2 regions of the Thalassotalea coralli genome follow, and region 1 is predicted to be linked to the other one. Evidence: predicted binding sites of a transcription regulator. Region 1 holds the regulator's gene; the other holds the start of a gene.
What was found. The regulator NrdR, encoded in region 1, represses ribonucleotide reductase genes. The targets are predictions, from matches to a motif close to AAACACNANATNTNGTGTTT.
Positions count from the first base shown of each region.

Region 2: a site for NrdR is predicted at 1,165-1,184, ahead of nrdA (class 1a ribonucleoside-diphosphate reductase subunit alpha). Genes of this name have one in related genera too.

Region 1 covers NZ_JBVVBK010000004.1:143,235-146,661, forward strand. Annotated here, with positions in the region: gene glyA (serine hydroxymethyltransferase) at 1-848, shown strand, start outside; gene nrdR (transcriptional regulator NrdR) at 1,076-1,534, shown strand; gene ribD (bifunctional diaminohydroxyphosphoribosylaminopyrimidine deaminase/5-amino-6-(5-phosphoribosylamino)uracil reductase RibD) at 1,558-2,691, shown strand; gene ACOB80_RS11660 (riboflavin synthase) at 2,714-3,370, shown strand; gene ribBA (bifunctional 3,4-dihydroxy-2-butanone-4-phosphate synthase/GTP cyclohydrolase II) at 3,385-3,427, shown strand, end outside.
Region 2 covers NZ_JBVVBK010000002.1:96,874-100,300, reverse strand. Annotated here, with positions in the region: gene ubiG (bifunctional 2-polyprenyl-6-hydroxyphenol methylase/3-demethylubiquinol 3-O-methyltransferase UbiG) at 1-213, shown strand, start outside; gene ACOB80_RS05800 (HAD family hydrolase) at 213-872, shown strand; gene nrdA (class 1a ribonucleoside-diphosphate reductase subunit alpha) at 1,262-3,427, shown strand, end outside.

The DNA.
Region 1 (3,427 bases):
GTAAATCTTACGAAGCGATTCAATACGGTTTAGACCCAGAAACAGGTGACATTGACTACGCAGAAATTGAGCGTTTAGCAAATGAACACAAGCCTGAAATGATTATCGGCGGTTTTTCTGCTTTCTCTGGTATCGTTGATTGGGCACGTATGCGTAAAATCGCTGATAGCGTAGGTGCATACTTTATGGTTGATATGGCTCACGTTGCAGGTTTAGTAGCCGCTGGTTTATATCCAAACCCTGTGCCTCATGCACACGTTGTTACAACAACTACTCATAAAACATTAGCTGGTCCTCGTGGCGGTTTGATTGTTGCAGGTTGTGGCGATGAAGACATCTACAAGAAATTAAACTCTGCGGTATTCCCAGGTGGCCAAGGTGGTCCTTTAATGCACGTTATCGCTGCAAAAGCGGTAGCATTTAAAGAAGCGCTTCAGCCTGAATTTGCTGACTACCAAAAGCAAGTATTAGCTAACGCTAAAACTATGGTATCAGTGCTTCAAGAGCGTGGTTACAAGGTTGTATCTAACGGTACAGAAAACCACTTATTACTTCTTGATTTAATCGACAAAGATATCACAGGTAAAGATGCTGACGCTGCATTAGGCCGCGCTCACATCACGGTAAACAAAAACTCAGTGCCAAACGACCCACGCTCTCCTTTCGTAACTTCAGGTTTACGTTTAGGTACGCCAGCGATCACTCGCCGCGGTTTCGGTACTCAAGAAACTGAACAGTTAACAGGTTGGATTTGCGACATTCTTGATGACATCAACAATGAGCAAACAATTGAATCTGTTAAAGAAAAAGTTAAAGAGATTTGTGCGCGATTCCCAGTTTACGCATAATTTGCGGTAATCAATAGCGCTAGCCATTAATTTCTGTGTCGAAAGTGCTCACATACATTGGTATGCTGCGCGCTTTCTCCTTGAACTAAATGACTATCTCTGATTGATTCCCTGCAAATTTGATTTTAAGAAAGCCCAAAGGAAACTTTGGGCTTTTTTGTGTTTGGGCAGTTACTTCGTTATTGATTTGGGCTAAAATGGCGGCTCTTTTTATTAGGGGAGCTAAGATGTATTGTCCTTTCTGCACCGCAACGGATACTAAAGTTATCGATTCACGTTTAGTATCAGACGGTTATCAAATCCGACGTCGCAGAGAATGCAGTGCATGTCTAGAGCGCTTTACTACTTTTGAAACGGCTGAATTGGTCATGCCTCGAATTATCAAACGCGATGGTTCTAGAGAGCCGTTCAACGAAGATAAATTACGTTCAGGTTTGACTAGAGCCCTTGAAAAACGTCCTGTCAGTGTCGAACAAACAGAGCAGGCGATTAACCGCTTAAAGTCGGAAATGAGAGCAACAGGCGAGCGTGAGTTATCCAGCGAGATGTTAGGTAACATCATGATGGAGCAATTGAAAAAGCTCGATAAAGTTGCTTATGTACGCTTTGCTTCTGTATACCGCTCTTTTGAAGATATTCGCGAATTTGGCGAAGAAATCGCACGCCTTGGTGATGAAACCAATTAACATATTCGAGTATTGAGAGCTTCATGACAGAGTTTACCCACGCTGAACATACATATATGGCAAGAGCGATAGAACTTGCTAAGAAGGCTTGGTATACCACTAGCCCTAACCCTCGTGTTGGTTGCGTGTTGGTTAAAAACAACGAAATCATCGCTGAAGGTTTTCATCAAAAAGCGGGGGAGCCACACGCTGAAGTACACGCACTTCGTCAAGCGGGCGATAACGCCAAAGGGGCAACTGCTTTCGTTACCTTAGAGCCGTGCTCTCATACGGGGAAAACCCCACCTTGCGCCGATGCGTTAATTGCAGCAGGCGTAGAAGAAGTCATCGCTGCAATGGTCGATCCAAACCCACTCGTTTCTGGCAATGGTCTTAACAAATTACAGCGGGCGGGCATCAAGGTTAGACATGGCTTACTTGAACAAGACGCTGAAACACTAAACCCTGGCTTTATCTCGCTAATGCGAAACAAAAAACCTTATGTCCGTTGTAAACTGGCGGCAAGCTTGGACGGAAAAACCGCTATGGCCTCTGGTGAAAGTAAATGGATTACCTCACCTGAATCTAGACGAGAGGTACAGCGATTACGAGCACAGAGTTGCGCAGTCATTAGTGGTGCAGATTCCGTTATTTTCGACAACGCAAAGATGACGGTTCGTTGGCAAGAGCTGGGAGAACTTAGTGCTAGCTACCCAGAGCAAGATCTTCGTCAGCCAGTAAGAGTTGTTATCGATGGTAAAAATCGTTTAACACCAGACCTTGCTCTTTTCCAGCACGAATCACCAATTATTGTTTTAACGTCTGCTATTGAAAATAACTATGAATGGCCACATTTTGTTGAACATATAGCAATTGAGCAAGATGCAGATTCTGATTTTTTAAGTTTGCCTAAGGCACTCGAAGTGCTAGCTGCAAAGGGCTTGAACGATATTTTGGTTGAGTCGGGTAAGCGATTAGCGGGCGCCTTTATCGAACAAGATTTAGTTGAACAACTCGTGTTGTTTCAAGCGCCTATACTTATGGGCAGTGATTCACGTAGTCTAGTGGATTTACCAAACGTTACTGCATTGTCGCAAGCTAAACATTTGTTTATTAGTGATGTGACGCATGTAGGCAAAGATATTAAAATAACGGCAAACGTTAACCGACATTCTTAATCGTAACATTAAAGAGAACATCATGTTTACTGGAATTATTGAAGCTGTAGGCCAGATAAAACAAGTACAAATTACGCCCGATGGAGCACGTATAACTGTCGCGGTAAATCAGTTGGATATGTCTGATGTAAAATTAGGTGACTCTATCGCAACCAACGGTATTTGTTTAACGGTTGTCGCATTTGATCAACACAGCTTTAGTGCTGATGTGTCTAAAGAGACCTTATCTCGAACCGCTTTCGCTGGTTATACAGCAGGGCAATCGGTTAATTTAGAAAAAGCTATGTTGCCAACAACAAGGTTTGGCGGACATATTGTTTCAGGACATGTTGACGCAGTTTCTAAAATAGTTTCAATTGCTAATAACGGCAATAGTACTGAGTTTTGGCTATCTTTATCAGAAGATATTGCTAAATATGTTGCTGAAAAAGGCTCTATCACAGTCGATGGTGTAAGCCTAACAGTAAACAGTGTCGTTGAAGGCAAGTTTAGATTAACGATTGTTCCACATACAACGGAACAAACTATTTTACCTACCTATCAAGTAGGTTCTACCGTTAATATTGAAGTTGACGTTATGGCTCGATATATCGAACGATTATTGTCGAGTAAAGAGAATCATGCTCCAACATCTGGAGTGACAGAAGCTTTGTTACAACAAAGCGGATTTATTAAATAAATTAAGAGGCAGGCATGAAGTTAAACACGCCACAAGAATTAATCGAAGATATCAGAC
Region 2 (3,427 bases), on a different contig from region 1:
GTTGCTGCCGAAAAGCTGTTGAAAATAGTGCCTGACGGCACCCACGAACATGAGAAATTTATTAAACCATCAGAGCTTATTCGTTGGGCAGAAGCATCAGGCTTAAAATGTCGTGATGCTGCAGGTATTCATTACAACCCGTTAACCGAGAATCACAAACTCATTGACTCTCTAGACGTAAATTACATTTTGTGTTTTGAGAAGCTAGCATAATGAATAACAATAAAATTAGCAGCGTGCTGTTCGATTTAGATGGCACCTTACTCGATACTGCTGACGATTTAGGGGCTGCTCTTAACTATGTATTAAGTCAGCATAGTATGCCGGCAGTTTCTCCTGAACTATATCGCCCCGTTGCATCAGATGGAGCCAAAGGATTACTTGAACTTGGTTTTGGTGACCAGCTTAAGGAATATGACTACGAATCGTTAAGAAAAGAGTTCCTTGAGTACTATCAACAGAATATCGCCCAACATACCAAGTTATATCCTGGCATTGCTAAGCTCCTAACAACACTAGACAATAAATCGATTCCTTGGGGCATAGTAACAAACAAGCCTGAAGACCTAACGTTGTTACTTCTACCTCACTACCAAGAATTTAACACATGCAAAGTAATGGTCGCTGGCGATACTTTAACGAAAAGAAAACCTGATCCTGAGCCAATTTTGTTTGCTTGTGAACAAATGAATCGATCACCTAGCACATGTCTTTATGTCGGCGATGCCTTGCGTGATATTCAAGCGGGAAATCGAGCGACGAATATCACGGGTGTAGCAAATTGGGGATATATTAAAGCAACCGATAATACTTCTTTATGGGACGCTGATTTTTTATTCGAAGTACCTGAAAATATCTTAATGATTATTTAGCAATCAGCTTGGTCAATAATAACACAAACCCTATACACCATTGTTTTATATAGGGTTTAAATCTTTTATTACTTTTTGTAATAAACATAAAACTAAAAAAAACAAAATAAATCTAATAAGAAAAAAAATTGAAAAAAAAGTTTGCCTTTTTAAAAAATCAAATTAAAAAACCGATACTAAGTTAGTCACTACTAACAAAATAAATGTCAATACTTTTATGCTAAATTTTAAAGCGATTTTTGTGCTTGCATTGCAGTAAAAACCTCATTATCTTGTGATAAGTTTAGCGTTCACCCCCTAGATGTTGTGTGTAAGTAAAAATTTTGACACTAGCGTGAACATCCAGATTAACAATAATTAGAATAATCGAAACAGAATACAGGTTTTTCATGAATAACAACCTTTTTGTAACTAAGCGCAATGGCGAGAAAGAGCCAATTGATCTAGAAAAAATTCACCAAGTAATTGCTTGGGCCGCAGAAGACTTAGAAAACGTTTCAGTTTCTCAAGTTGAATTAAAATCCCACATTCAATTTTATGACGGCATTAAAACTGAAGACATTCATGAAACCATCATTAAAGCAGCCGCTGATCTAATTTCAGAAGAAACGCCTGATTATCAATATTTAGCTGCGCGTCTTGCTATATTCCATCTAAGAAAGAAAGCTTATGGTCAGTTTGAACCACCTAAGCTTTACGAACATGTCGTTAAGTTAGTGGAAGATGGACGCTACGATCAGCATATATTAGCTGATTACACACAAGACGAATTTGAACAGATGGAACAATTTATTGACCATCGAAGAGACCTTAACTTCAGCTATGCTGCTGTTAAACAACTTGAAGGTAAATACTTAGTTCAGAACCGTGTTACTGGCGATATCTACGAAAGTGCTCAGTTTTTATATATCTTAGTTGCCGCTTGTTTATTTGCGAAATATCCAAAAGATAGTCGCCTTTCATACATCGAAGGCTTCTACGATGCGATTTCAACATTCAAGATCTCTTTACCTACACCTATTATGGCTGGGGTAAGAACACCAACACGTCAGTTCTCATCATGTGTATTGATTGAATGTGATGATAGCTTGGATTCAATTAACGCGTCTTCAAGTGCAATCGTTAAATACGTTTCACAACGAGCTGGCATAGGCATTAACGCTGGACGTATTCGTGCTTTAGGTAGTGCAATTAGAAATGGTGAAGCTTTCCACACTGGCTGTATACCTTTTTACAAGCATTTCCAAACAGCTGTTAAAAGTTGTTCACAAGGTGGTGTTCGTGGTGGTGCTGCTACCCTATTCTATCCGCTATGGCATCTAGAAGTAGAAAGCCTGTTAGTGTTGAAAAACAACCGTGGTGTAGAAGAGAACCGCGTTCGCCACTTAGATTACGGTGTTCAGTTTAACAAATTGATGTATCAACGCTTGATCAAGGGTGAGCATATCACTTTATTTAGCCCAAGTGATGTACCTGGTCTTTACGACGCATTTTTTGAAGACCAAGATAAATTCGAAGAGCTATACGTAAAATACGAAGCTGATGAGTCAATTCGCAAGAAACGTATTCAAGCAATTGAGTTGTTTAGTCTATTTGCACAAGAGCGCGCAAGCACTGGCCGTATCTATTTACAAAATGTCGACCACTGTAATACGCATAGTCCATTTGATCCAAATGTCGCGCCTATTCGCCAAAGTAACTTATGTTTAGAAATCGCCCTTCCAACTAAACCGTTAAATGAAATTAATGACGAAAATGGCGAAATTGCTCTGTGTACGCTTTCTGCGTTTAACCTAGGTGCAATTGAGAGCCTTGATGAGCTTGAAGGGTTGGCAGATTTAGCAGTTCGTGCTTTAGATAGTTTATTGGATTATCAAGACTACCCAGTTCCAGCAGCCTACAACGCTACTATGGGTCGACGCACCCTAGGTATAGGTGTTATTAACTATGCTTACTACTTAGCTAAAAATGGTGTTTACTACTCAAATGGTAGTGCGAACAATTTAACGCATAGAACATTCGAAGCGATTCAATTCTATTTAATGAAAGCTTCTAACCAGTTAGCTAAAGAACAAGGCGCTTGCCCTAAATTTAACGAAACAAAACTTGCACAAGGTATTTTGCCTATTGATACCTACAAAAAGGAAATCGATAAGCTTACTGGCGAGCCTCTTCACCTTGATTGGGAAGGTTTGCGTGAAAGCATTAAAGAGCACGGTGTTAGAAACTCGACGTTATCTGCACTTATGCCTTCAGAAACCTCTTCGCAAATTTCTAATGCGACTAATGGTATTGAACCACCGCGTGGCCTAATTAGCGTTAAAGCAAGTAAAGACGGCGTTTTAAAACAGGTTGTTCCTGAGTATACCCGCCTGAAAGATAACTACGAGTTGTTATGGAATATTCCAGACAATGAAGGCTACCTACAACTAGTTGGTATTATGCAGAAATTTATTGATCAAACAATTTCAGCTAACACTAACTACGATCCTTCAAAATATGAAGGCGGTAAGGTACCAGTCAAGCAAATCATCAAAGATTTACTGACAGCTTAT